3 regions of the Nakamurella sp. GG22 genome follow, and region 3 is predicted to be linked to each of the others. Evidence: riboswitches for the same ligand, from Rfam matches in the RefSeq annotation. Region 3 holds a riboswitch; each other region holds the start of a gene.

Region 1 (4,222 bases), on a different contig from region 3:
GCGCCGCCCTCGCCGGCGGAGGTCGCAGCGGGATTGATCCCCCGATTCGACGGGCTCGACTCGGTGCTGCTGGCGACCGCGATGCTGGGCGCCACCGTGATGCCACACGTGGTGTATCTGCATTCCGCGTTGAGCCGTGACAGGTTCGGGAAGGTCGCACCCGGACCGACTCGGCGTCGCCTGCTCAGTGCCACCCGAACCGACGTCTTCTTCGCCATGATCCTGGCCGGCACCGTGAACATCGCCATGCTGCTCCTGGCCGCGTCTGCGCTGCGGGGTCAGCAGGGCGTTGACACGATCGAGGGCGCGCATGCTGCGGTGACGGACTCGCTCGGCCCTGCGGTGGGCACCCTTTTTGCGGTCGGCCTGCTCGCCTCGGGTCTCGCGTCGACGTCCGTGGGGTGTTACGCGGGCAGCGTGATCATGGAGGGACTCATCCGCATTCGCGTCCACCTCCTGGTGCGCCGGGTGATCACGCTGATCCCCGCACTGATCGTGCTGGCGATCGGGGCGGACCCGACGACGGTGCTGGTTATCTCCCAGGTAGTGCTGTCCTTCGGCCTGCCCTTCGTGTTGGTCCCACTCCTGCGGCTGACGTCCGATCGCTCCCTGATGGGTGATGCGACGAACGGTCCGGGAGTGCGGGCGGTCGGCTGGTTGATCACCGCGGCGATTGTCAGCCTGAATGCGTTGCTCATCGTCGGCGTGGTCATCGACTTCTGACCCCGGCCGCTGCGGCGGTGGGCCGCCGACCGGCTGTCGGTCGTGCCTGCCACCATCGTGATGTGTCCCCGATAGGGGTCACGGACAGCCCCGCCCGCAGATCCCCTGCTGCGCAAAGGGAATAAGGGCATCGGAGGACACCATGTCGAACTTCACGAGCTACTACGCCGTCGCCGACGCAGGCAAGGCAGGCCGACTGGCCGATACCGCATCACCGTTCACGATCGAGGTCCGGTTCCTCGGGGGCCTGACCGAGCAGCAGCAACAAGCATTCAGTTCCGCGGCGGATCGGTGGACCCGGATGATCGTCGGCGACCTGCCATCGGTGGTCGTCGACGGTGAGACCATCGACGACCTGCTGATTCTCGCGCAGGGCGAGGACATCGACGGCGCCGGCAGCCTCCTCGGCCAGGCCGGGCCGACCGCACTGCGACCGGCGACCGCGGGAAGCGCGGCGCTGCTACCGGCCAAAGGTCTGATGTCGTTCGACACCGCGGATCTCGCCCAGATGGAAGCCGCCGGAACGCTGGTCGATGTGATCGCCCACGAGATGGGCCACGTCCTGGGGGTCGGTTCGATCTGGCGGCAGAAGGGTATGCTCGAGGGCGCTTCCACCAACAACCCGCTGTTCTCCGGCCCGGCCGCGATGGCGGCATACGCCGAACTGTTGGGGGTACCGGCGCCCAGGCTTGTCCCGGTCGAGAACACCGGGGGAGTCGGCACCCGCGGGTCCCACTGGCGGGAGGCGATCTTCCGGCAGGAGTTGATGAGCGGCTTCATCGGATCGGCCGGGAACCCCTTGAGCCGGCTGACGGTCGGCAGCCTCGCAGACCTCGGGTACCAGGTCGACCTCGAGGCCGCGGAGCCCTACACCTTGACGGATCTGCTGCACCGGGCGGAAACGGCTGATCTCACAACCCATGTCGCGCCGATCGACCGTGGCGTGATGCTCCCGATGATTCCCCAGGTCCTGCCCGCCGAGGCTCTTGCCGGTTGACCTGCCGGCCAACGGCCGTCATTGGCTCGCCACCGGACTTTCGGAGCCGTCGCGCCGCTCGAGGTTGATGGCTACACTCGCGCGAGGTCATGAGTTCCAGCACCAAGCCCCGGCTCGCTGGACGGCAACCCTCCACACGCGGTGGGGTGCCCCGGGTGATGACCAGGCGGATCACCGAACCCGGTGATCCGCAAGCGCGGGTCCGCGGACACCGGACCCTGTATCCGTGGACCTCCGTCCACGGCTCAGAGGAGCACATCAATGAGCCCGAACTGGTCCTTCGAGACCCGCCAGATCCATGCCGGCCAGACGCCCGACCCGACCACAAAGGCGCGGGCCCTGCCGATCTACCAGACGACCTCTTACGCATTCGACTCCTCCGAGCACGGGCGCAAGCTGTTCGCGCTCGAGGAGCTCGGCAACATCTACACCCGGATCATGAACCCGACCCAGGCGGTGGTCGAGGACCGGATCAACTCGCTCGAGGGCGGTGTCGGTGCCCTCCTGGTGGCGTCGGGCCAGTCTGCCGAGACGCTCGCCATCCTGACCATCGCCGAGGCCGGCGATCACATCGTGTCGTCTCCGCGGCTGTACGGCGGCACCTACAACCTGTTCCACTACACGCTGCCCAAGCTCGGGATCACGGTGAGCTTTGTCGACGATCCCGACAGCCCCGAATCCTGGCGCGCTGCCGTCCAGCCGAACACCAAGGCGTTCTACGGCGAGTCCATCTCGAATCCGCAGCTCGACGTCCTCGACTTCGCCGCTGTCGCCGCCGTCGCACACGAGGCAGGTGTGCCGCTGATCGTTGACAACACCGTGCCCACGCCATATCTCATCCGGCCGTTCGAGCACGGCGCCGATATCGTCGTCCACTCCGCGACCAAATACCTCGGCGGGCACGGCACCGCGATCGGCGGTGTCATCGTCGACTCCGGTAACTTCGACTGGGTCGCCAACGCGGAGCGGTTCCCGAACTTCAACACCCCCGACCCCAGCTACAACAACCTCACCTGGGGCGTCGATCTCGGCCCGGAAGGTCTGTTCAAGGCCAACGTGGCGTTCATCTTCAAGGCCCGGTTGCAGGGCCTCCGCGACATCGGGCCGGCCATCTCGCCGTTCAACGCGTTCCTGATCTCGCAAGGCGTGGAGACGCTGTCGCTCCGGATCGACCGGCACATCGCCAACGCGACCAGGGTCGCGCAGTGGCTCAGTGGACGGGACGAGGTCGCGTCGGTGTCCTACCCCGGCCTGGAATCGAGCCCGTGGCATGCGAATCAACTGAAGTACGCCCCGCTCGGAGGCGGCCCGATCGTCGCGTTCGAGATCAAGGGCGGGGTCGAGGCCGGCCAGACGTTCACCGATGCGCTGGAGTTGTTCACCAACCTGGCCAACATCGGTGACGTCCGTTCGCTGGTCATCCATCCCGCGTCCACCACCCACGCGCAGCTGTCGCCGGCGGAGCAACTCACCACCGGGGTGACCCCGGGGCTGATCCGGCTGGCGATCGGGATCGAGCACATCGACGACATCCTGGCCGATCTGGAGGCAGGCTTCAGGGCCGCCAAGGCAGAGTGACCGCCGCAGCAGACAGATCGACCGTCACCACGTCCCCGATCACCACGCCCCCAACCACCACGTCTTCAACCGCCACGTCTTCAACCGCCACGTCCCTGGTCACGACGACTCCGGACAGTTCGGGGTCGGCCCGGGGCGGGCCGTTGGGCGCACGGAAGTATGCGTCCATCGGACCGCTGACCACCGAGTCCGGGCGGCGGTTGGACGACGTGACCATGGCGTTCCAGACGTGGGGGACGCTCAATCCAGCGCGGGACAACGCCGTGCTCGTTCTGCATGCGCTCACCGGTGATGCGCATGTGGTCGGCCCGCAAGGTCCGGATCAGCCCACCCCCGGCTGGTGGGATGGGCTGATCGGGCCGGGCGCGCCGATCGACACCGACAGCCATTTCGCGATCGCAGCCAACGTGCTGGGTGGCTGTCGCGGCTCGACAGGGCCCTCGTCCGGTGCGCCGGATGGTCGGCCGTACGGATCCCGTTTCCCGCAGATCACCGTGCGCGACCAGGTGGTAGCCGAGGCCGCACTCGCCGACCTGCTCGGCATCACCAGGTTCGCCGCCGTGCTGGGTGGGTCGATGGGTGGCATGCGCGCGCTCGAATGGGCAATCCACGATCCGGACAGGGTGGCCCGTTGCATCGCCATCGCGACCTGCCCATACTTCACCGGCGATCAGATCGCCTGGAGCGTGCCGCAACTCGGTGCGATCCGGGCCGACGTGAACTTCCGCGGCGGCGACTACTACGACGGTGAGCCACCTCTCGCCGGGATGGCCCTCGCCCGGCAGATCGCACACACCACCTACCGGTCGGCCCTCGAGTTGGATACCCGGTTCGGTCGTGGCCCGCAGGGCGACGAAGATCCGATGACAGGTGGCCGGTTCGCGGTTCAGTCCTACCTCGAACACCACGGGCGAAAGCTCGGTC
Region 2 (4,222 bases), on a different contig from region 3:
GGCGGCTTTTTGGCGTCACCTGCGGTGGTAATTCGCCGACTTCCAGCTGCTGCTGATCGGCCGTCAGCGGCGCTTGCGCGCAGCAACGAGGTCGAGCACCGCCCGCTCCAGGGCGTACTCCGGATCGACCGCGGCGCCCTTGACGTCGGCGTTGAGCTGCGCCACCACCGCCATTCCGGCCACCAGGCCGTCCGACGTCCAGCCGCGTCCCGCCGTCCGGGCTTTGTCGACCTTCCACGGCGGCATACCCAGCTGCGATGCCAGCGCGTAGGAGTTCCCGCCGCGGGCACCGGACACCCTGGCGATCGTCCGCACCCCATCGGCCAACGCATCGGCGATCAGGACCGGTGCCACCCCGACACCCGTTGCCCAGCGCAGGGATTCGAGGGAAGCCGGCAGGTCGCCCGCCATCACCGAGTCGGCAACGGTGAAGCCGGTCACCTCGGCCCTGCCCCGGTGATACCGGTGGACCGCGGTCTCGTCGACCATCCCGCCGGTGTCGGCCACCATCTGACTGGCCGCCGACGCGAGTTCCCGCAGGTCAGCACCGACCGCGTCGACCAGCGCCGCAACGGCATCCGGGGTCGTGGTCCCACCCGCCTTGCGGATCTCGGAACGGACGAAGTCGATGCGCTCGGCGAGCCGGGTGATCTTGTTGCAGACCACCACCGCGGCGCCGGCCTTGGTCAGCGCATCGGCGATCGGCTTGTTCCGCGCACCGCCGGCATGGTGCACCAGCAGCGTCACTCCCTCGACGGGATCCGCGCAGTACCCGATCAGCGCGGTGGCCAGGTCCTTCGCAGCTTCCTGCGCCCCGCGGATCACGACCACCCGCGGCTCCGCGAACAGGCTCGGCGCCACCAGATCCCAGAACTCTCCCGCCGCCAGACCGGCTCCGACTGCGTCACGGCGCTCGGCCCCGGGCTCGACCCGCCGCGCGGCCGCGGTGGCCCGCCAGATCGCACGGTCGACGAGCAGCATCTCGTCGCCCGTGATGAGCGTCAGCGCCGGTGGTTCGGCACGACTGCTGTCTTTGCCGGCCGTCATGCGCTCATCGTGCCAGGCCACCCCGACACCGCGGTCCGCGCGTCCACCGCCCACTCAGCCGCCGTCGGTAGGCTGCCAATTCCCGCGGCTGCCGCAGTTCCCGGCCGCCGGATCCCGCTCACCGCAGCTGAACTTCTGCCGCCACACCGAAGGACGCCCGTGCCATCCGTCGCCCCCGCCCGTCCGTCCCGTCGCTCCACCGACCACCGCAGCGCGGCTCGAACGGCGGTCGCGGCCGTCGTCGCCGCGACGGTCCTCCTCCTGGCTGGATGCGCCTCCACCGCATCCCCCGCCGCATCCCCCGCCGCACAGCAGTCGCCGCCGGCCGGCAGCGTGGCCTGCGACTACCTGCCGGGTGAACGGGCAGCGGCCAGGCAGGTCGAGCCGCCGCCCGCGATCGAATCGGCGACGGGCACGGCGACGGCGACCATCGAGTTGACCGGCGGGCCGGTGGTCGTGGACCTGGACAGGGCGACCGCGCCGTGCACGGTCGGCAGCTTCGTGCACCTCGCGCAGAGCGGCTACTTCGACGACACCCCGTGCCACCGACTGACGGCGTCGCCGTCGCTGTCGGTGCTGCAGTGCGGCGACCCGTCGGGCACCGGCGGCGGAGGTCCCGGTTACCGGTTCGCCGACGAGACGACGGCCGACATGACCTATCCCGCAGGCACTGTCGCGATGGCCAATGCTGGTCCGGATACCAACGGATCGCAGTTCTTCCTGGTCTACGCCGACTCCACCCTGCCGCCCGATTACACCGTGTTCGGCACCATCACCGAGGGACTCGACGTCATCACGGGCATTGCGGCGCAGGGCATCACCGGCTCGGGGAATGCCACCGCACCGGTCCAGCCGGTCACCATCTCGACGGTGTCCATCGCCGAGTGACCCCGGTGTCCATCGCCGAGTGACCCCGGTGTCCATCGCCGGTTGACCCCCGAATGCCGAGCCGGAGCGGCTCGGAGGCAGCGCTGCGGTGCGCTACCATCACCGGACAACTTCATCACCCACTCATCCAGAGGGGCAGAGGGATACGGCCCGACGAAGCCCCGGCAACCACTGTCGATGATCACCATCTCGTGACGGCATCAGCCTGAGCGAGGCCGATCGACAGTAGGTGCCACATCCGTCCCGCAGCAGCGGGGAAGATGAGAGAAAGGCCTCGCCATGACTACTGTCCTGTCCACACCTGCGCCCACCGGCGGCACCGCCGCGCCCGGCACCGGCTCGCCCGGTCTCGACCTGGGTCCCGCAGTCGCACTCTCCTGTCGGGAGTGCGGGCACCGCATCGATCTCGGCCCGTACTACGCCTGTACCGAGTGTTTCGGGCCGCTCGAGGTGGCCTACGAATTCACGCTGTCCGGCGCCGCACTGAAAGCCGCGATCGAGTCCGGGCCGGACAACATCTGGCGGTACGCGCCGCTGCTGCCCGTTCCAGCGGACGTCGCCGCCACCCGGAACATGAATCCGGGTTCCACCAAGCTGATCAGGGCCGACAACCTCGCCCGCGAGCTCGGCATGAAGACGCTGTGGGTGAAGGACGACTCGGGCAATCCCACCCACTCGTTCAAGGACCGGGTGGTGGCCGTCGCGCTGGCCGCCGCCCAGCAGCTGGGCTTCTCCGTGCTGGCCTGCCCGTCGACCGGCAACCTCGCGAACGCGGTCGCCGCCGCCGCCGCCAGGGCCGGGATCCGTTCGGTGGTACTGGTTCCCAGCAACCTCGAGCAGCAGAAGATCCTCACCACCGCCGCGTACGGCGGCACCCTGGTCGCCGTCGAAGGCAACTACGACGACATCAACCGGTTGGCCGGGCAGATCGCCGCCGAGCAGGAGGACTGGGCGTTCGTCAACGTCAACGTCCGGCCCTACTACGCCGAGGGCTCCAAGACCCTCGGCTACGAGGTCGCCGAACAGCTGGGCTGGCGGCTGCCGCAGCAGGTCGTCATCCCGATCGCGTCCGGCGCCCAGCTGGTCAAGGTGGACAAGGGGTTCACCGAGCTGGCCGAGCTCGGGCTGGTGGAAGCCACGCCCTACAAGGTGTTCGGAGCGCAGGCGACCGGCTGCTCCCCCGTCTCGGCGGCGTTCAAGGCCGGCGAGGACACCGTGAAGCCGGTGCGGCCCGACACCATCGCCAAGTCACTGGCGATCGGCAACCCCGCGGACGGCCCGTACGTTCTCGACGTCACCCGGCGGACCGGCGGCGCCGTCGAGGACGTCAGCGACGACGAGGTGATCGACGCCATCAAGCTGCTGGCCCGGACCGAGGGAATCTTCGCCGAGACCGCCGGCGGGGTGACGATCGCGGTGCTGCGCAAGCTGCTCGCCACCGGGCAGCTCGACCCGGACGCCGAGACCGTGGTCTTTAACACCGGTGACGGCCTGAAAACCCTTGACGCCATTGCCGGCTCGGTCGGGCCGACCGCGACCATCGCACCGACGCTGGCCGCCTTCGAGCAGGCCGGGCTGGCATGAGCGCCGCCGGGCAACCGGCGTCCACGGCGCCGCCGGTGACGGTGCGGGTGCCGACGATCCTGCGTGCCTACACCGGCGGTGCGTCCACCGTGACCGTCGACGCCGGTACGGGTTGCAGCGTCGGCGATCTCATCACCAGGCTGGAGAGCGAGCACCCGGGCATCCGTGCCCGGGTGCTGGACGAGGCCGGCCAGATCCGTCGCTTCGTCAACGTGTACGTCGATGACGAGGATGTCCGGTTCGGTGACGGGTTGCAGACCGATGTCGCACCGGGGACGACACTCTCGATCATTCCCGCGGTGGCCGGTGGCTGAACCCTGACCGGTTCAGCGGTCAGCTGCTCAGCCGCAGCGAGCCGGCGTGGGTGCCGGCCTGGTCGGTCAGGTCGATGCCGAACAGGGTGTGCAGGGCCTGCAGGTAGTCGGCGCCGTCGCCGGTCCGTGCCAGTTCGCCGGCTCGCATCGTCGGGGTGTGCAGCAGCGACTGGGTGACCCTGTGCAGAGCCAGTTCGACGTCGGCGGCCACCTCGGCCGGGTACTTCGCGCGCAGCCGGGTCATCTCCTTCTTCACCGCGACCGAGACATGCTGGCGGAGCGCGACAATCGCCGGATCGAGGCGGCGGACCGCCATCCGGTCCTCGAAGGCCGCCACTGCGGCGATGACGATGTCCTGCGCGTCGCTGACGGCAGTGACATGGGAGGGA
Region 3 (4,222 bases):
CGGTGCGCTGAGCACCCTGCCGCTGTACCTGCAGTTGGTGAAGGGTGCGACGCCGACCGAGTCGGGCCTGCTGCTGATCCCGATGATGGTCGGCATCATGGGCGGCTCGGTGCTCTCGGGCCAGCTCACGTCGAAGACCGGTCGCTACAAGATCTTCCCGGTGATCGGCACCGCGATCCTCGCGGTCACCTTCTTCCTGATGCTGACCGTCACGGTGGACACCTCCTACCTGGTGCTCGACATCTATTTCTTCGCCATCGGTCTCGGCCTGGGCCTGTGTATGCAGACCCTGCTGATCGCGGTGCAGAACACCGTCCCGGCACGGGACATGGGCGTCGCGACGTCGTCGGCCACGTTCTTCCGCCAGCTCGGCGGCACGCTCGGTGTCGCGGTGTTCCTGTCCCTGCTGTTCAACTCGCTGCCCGACAAGGTGCAGGGCGCACTCCAGTCGGCCTCCGGCACGGCAAGCTTCAACAGTGCGGTCGCCGCGGCGGCGCAGGACCCCAACAGCGCCAGCCACACCGTCGCGCAGAGTCTGGTCGCCGCCTCCCAGGGCAATGCCGCTGCGGCCTCCGGCATCGGCGACGCGCTGAGCACCGACTCGTCGTTCCTCAACACCCTGGACCCGGTCATCGCCCGGCCGTTCCAGGTGGGCTACGTGGACTCGACGCACCTGGTGTACATCATCGGCGGCATCATCATGGTGCTGGCCTTCGTGCTGGTCATCGCGATGAAGGAGCTGCCGCTGCGGACCCGCTCCGCGCTGGACGAGCGGCTGCAGGAGCAGGCCGACAACGAGGCCGCCGCGTTGGCCGCAGCTCAGGGCGAGGCGATCGACGGTTCACCTGAACTCGCCGGCGCGGCGCTGGCCAACGGCTCCGCAGCCAGCGGGTCGGATCGCGGCGGGTCCGACGGCCCCGCAGGTGCCGCCTCGAACGGGGCCGCATCGAACGGTGCTGCCTCGAACGGTGCTGGCTCGAACGGTGTCGCCGCGAACGGTGCTGCCTCGAACGGTGCTGCCTCGAACGGTGTTGCCTCGAACGGCGCATCGAACGGCGCTGTGCAGAACGGTGGTAGCGGTGCGCACGCGCTGCTCGAGGCCGGGACGCATGCCCTCACCGGCGACGGTGACGATCCGGCGGCTCGTGGGATCGTGCTGAACGGGGTCGAGCAGGCCTCCCCGACCCGCAAGCGGGGCCGGCACCGCGCCGAGGTCTGACCCTCGGCACATCGAAAGCCTCGCAGCAACATCGAAAAGCCAGTTGCGTACGTTCCGGAGCACCCGGAAGGTACGCAGTTGGCTTTTCGATCTCCGGTCAGCGCTGCCAGGGGGCGATGACGGGCAGCACCCGGTCGTCGACGGCGGGCACCGGCCGGCCGTCGACCAGCACGTACCTCCGCCGGGGGCCGGACGACGCGATGGACTCGACCGCGGCGACCAGGCGCTGGACGTGTTCGGTGGTGGTGCCGAGCCCGACGGACGCGCGGAGAGCCTGCCCGCCGTCGTCGACGGAGCACCCAGCGGCGCCCAACAGGTGCCGGACCAGTGGGTGCGCGCAGAACGCGCCGTCGCGCACACCGATCCCGTGCTCGGCGGACAGCGCCGCGGCCACCACGTTCGGCTGCTGGCCGGCGATGGTGAACGTCACGACGCCGATGCTGTCGACCGCGCCGCCGAACAAGGAGTGCACGGTGACGCCCGGAATATCGGCCAGTCCCTCCTGGAGGGTCACCGTCAGCGCGGCCTCCGCAACGGCCAGCGCATGCCGGTCGGCGGTCGCCAGCGCGTGACATGCCGTGGCGAGTGCAACGGCGCCTGGCACGTTCGGCGATCCGGCCTCGTGCCGCTCGGGCAGCGGCTTGTACGTCGTTGCGTCATCGGTGACGCTCGCGGTCGCGCCGCCCCCGATCAGGTACGGCGGCGCGGCGGCGAGCCAATCGGCCCGGCCGACCAGCGCGCCTGCGCCGTACGGGGCGTAGAGCTTGTGGCCGGACAGTGCGACGTAATCGACGTGCAGGTCGTCGATCGAGAACGGCCGGTGCGGCGCCAGTTGCGCGGCGTCCAGGGCAACCCGCGCGCCACGCGACCTCGCAACGGCGGCGAGTTCGGCGACCGGCCACAGCTCGCCCGTGACGTTCGAGGCGCCGGTGATCACCAGCAGTGCCGGTCCGGGGGCGCGGCGGCGGAGCGCGTCGTCCACGGCGGCGACAGCGGCGGCGGGGCTGGCCGGGGCCTTCAGCCGGACCACGGTCCGGTCCTGGCCGGCGCCGTTCCAGGGCAGCAGGGCGGCGTGGTGCTCGGTTTCGAAGACCACGACCGTGCACCGGGCCGGCAGGCAGTGCGCCAGCAGGTTGAAGGAGTCGGTGGTGTGCCGGGTGAAGATCACGGCATCGTCGGCACGACCGCCGACGAAGTTCCGCACCGGTTCCCTGGCGCCCTCGTACAGCGCGGTGCAGACCTTCGAATGCCACCCGGCGCCGCGGTGCACGCTGGCGTAGCGCTCGAGCAGGGCGTCGACCGTGTCCCGGACGATGCGCAGCGCCGGCGCGGACGCGCCGTGGTCAAGGTTGGCGTAGGCCACCCGCCCGCCGCCGGCCAGTGGCACCGTGGCGTCGGATCCGACGATCTCCAGGCCGGGGGCATGCGGATGCGAGACGGTGTGGTCGTCGGGCCGCGGCACGGCGACGAGGTGCGGCCGGGCGGTGGCCCGCCGGGGCGCCAGGGCGGACAGCAGGTCGGGTCGTTCCAGCAACACGGTCACGGAATACTCCTCGGTCCGTCGGACCGTCAGGAGCACTGAGGTCCGCGCTTGCCGGACGCACTCCGCGCCCAGCCAGGTCCTCACCCGGGGCACCCCACCGCGGTTGGAGGGTTGCCGGCCAGCAAGCCGGGGCTATCTGCTGGCACTCATGACCTGCGGGCACAGTAGCAGCAGCCTGCCCTTTCGTCACCCCCTGTGTGCGGCACGCCGCAGACGAACGGCACGTGACGCCGACCCGGGAAACCGGGCTGGCACCGCCGAGACTGCGGCGGGTCCTTCGCCTCTGGCCGGGGACGGCCCCCTGTGATGACGTTGGAATCGGTCTGAGAACCGGGCCCGGACGGGTTCGGGAGATGTGTTCAGGGGAGGCCGTTGATCATGCGTGCACTGGTGGTTTTCGAATCGATGTTCGGTGACACGAAGGACGTCGCGGACGCGGTGGCCCGCGGGCTCGCGGAGGAGATGGACGTCGAGACCCTGGAGGTCGGGACGGCGCCCGGGGTCGTTGATCCCGATGTCGACGTGCTGATCGTCGGCGGCCCCACGCACGCCTTCGGCATGAGCCGGCCGGGCACCCGGGAGGACGCGGTGAAGCAGTCCGAGGGGGCCGGCGTGCTGTCCGAGAAACTCGGTATCCGGGAGTGGCTCGCGGCCGTCCAGGTGTCGCCGCAACTCCAGGTGGCCGCGTTCGACACCCGGGTCTACAAGCCGCACCTGCCCGGCTCGGCCGCGCACGCCGCGGAGCGCCGGTTGCGCCGGCTGGGCTGCACCGTCTTCGCGCCCGCGCAGAGCTTCTACGTGGCCGGCACCAAGGGTCCGCTGGTGGACGGCGAACTTGATCGTGCGGCCCGCTGGGGCCGGCAGTTGTCCGGGCGGGCGGCCCGGCCCGGGGTGGCCTCCTGACAGGTGCTCCCGGGCGGTGCGCGGGACGTCGCTAGGGTGGCCCGGTGGCGGAACTGATCGAACAGGTGATGGCGCTGCTGGACGGCCAACGGCCGTTGCCGCTGGTGTTCGCCGGAGATCCGGTGCTGCGTCAACCCGCCGCACCGTACGACTTCTCGCTGCCCGATGACCTGTGGAACGAGTTGCTCGCATCGATGTTCGAGACCATGCACGCCGCTCCCGGCGTCGGCCTGGCCGCGCCACAGATCGGGCTGGGGATCAGGGTCGCCGTCATCGAGGACCGGGCGGACCTGCCGCCCGACCTCGCCACCGAGCGCGACCGGTATCCCACCCCGGCGCGGGTGCTGGTCAACCCGACCTACCAGCCGGGGCCCGAGGGCGTGGAGTTCTACGAGGGCTGCCTGTCCGTCCCCGGCTATCAGGCGGTGGTGCGACGAGCCACCTCGGTCCGGTTGCGGTGCCAGGACGAGCGTGGTGCCGACGTCGACGAGGAGGTCAACGGATGGGGCGCGCGGATCGTCGCGCACGAGACCGACCATCTCGACGGCACCCTGTAC

The links. A riboswitch is a leader RNA that binds a small molecule or an ion and turns the genes downstream of it on or off. The one in region 3 is predicted to bind S-adenosylmethionine.
Region 1: linked by a shared signal. The riboswitch ahead of ACVBEQ_RS06790 (bifunctional o-acetylhomoserine/o-acetylserine sulfhydrylase) and the one ahead of ACVBEQ_RS16350 (aminotransferase class V-fold PLP-dependent enzyme) in region 3 are both predicted to bind S-adenosylmethionine.
Region 2: linked by a shared signal. The riboswitch ahead of thrC (threonine synthase) and the one ahead of ACVBEQ_RS16350 (aminotransferase class V-fold PLP-dependent enzyme) in region 3 are both predicted to bind S-adenosylmethionine.

The regions. Positions count from the first base shown of each region.
Region 1 covers NZ_JBRIIO020000004.1:204,689-208,910, forward strand. The annotation lists gene ACVBEQ_RS06780 (Nramp family divalent metal transporter) at 1-723, shown strand, start outside; gene ACVBEQ_RS06785 (leishmanolysin-related zinc metalloendopeptidase) at 866-1,720, shown strand; SAM riboswitch class IV at 1,806-1,923, shown strand; gene ACVBEQ_RS06790 (bifunctional o-acetylhomoserine/o-acetylserine sulfhydrylase) at 1,982-3,298, shown strand; gene metX (homoserine O-acetyltransferase MetX) at 3,442-4,222, shown strand, end outside.
Region 2 covers NZ_JBRIIO020000016.1:16,846-21,067, forward strand. The annotation lists gene holA (DNA polymerase III subunit delta) at 64-1,047, opposite strand; gene ACVBEQ_RS16475 (peptidylprolyl isomerase) at 1,207-1,935, shown strand; SAM riboswitch class I at 2,056-2,202, shown strand; gene thrC (threonine synthase) at 2,215-3,519, shown strand; gene ACVBEQ_RS16485 (ubiquitin-like small modifier protein 1) at 3,516-3,833, shown strand; gene ACVBEQ_RS16490 (glutamyl-tRNA reductase) at 3,853-4,222, opposite strand, start outside.
Region 3 covers NZ_JBRIIO020000015.1:143,323-147,544, forward strand. The annotation lists gene ACVBEQ_RS16345 (MDR family MFS transporter) at 1-1,219, shown strand, start outside; gene ACVBEQ_RS16350 (aminotransferase class V-fold PLP-dependent enzyme) at 1,317-2,762, opposite strand; SAM riboswitch class IV at 2,802-2,916, opposite strand; gene ACVBEQ_RS16355 (flavodoxin family protein) at 3,141-3,665, shown strand; gene ACVBEQ_RS16360 (peptide deformylase) at 3,734-4,222, shown strand, end outside.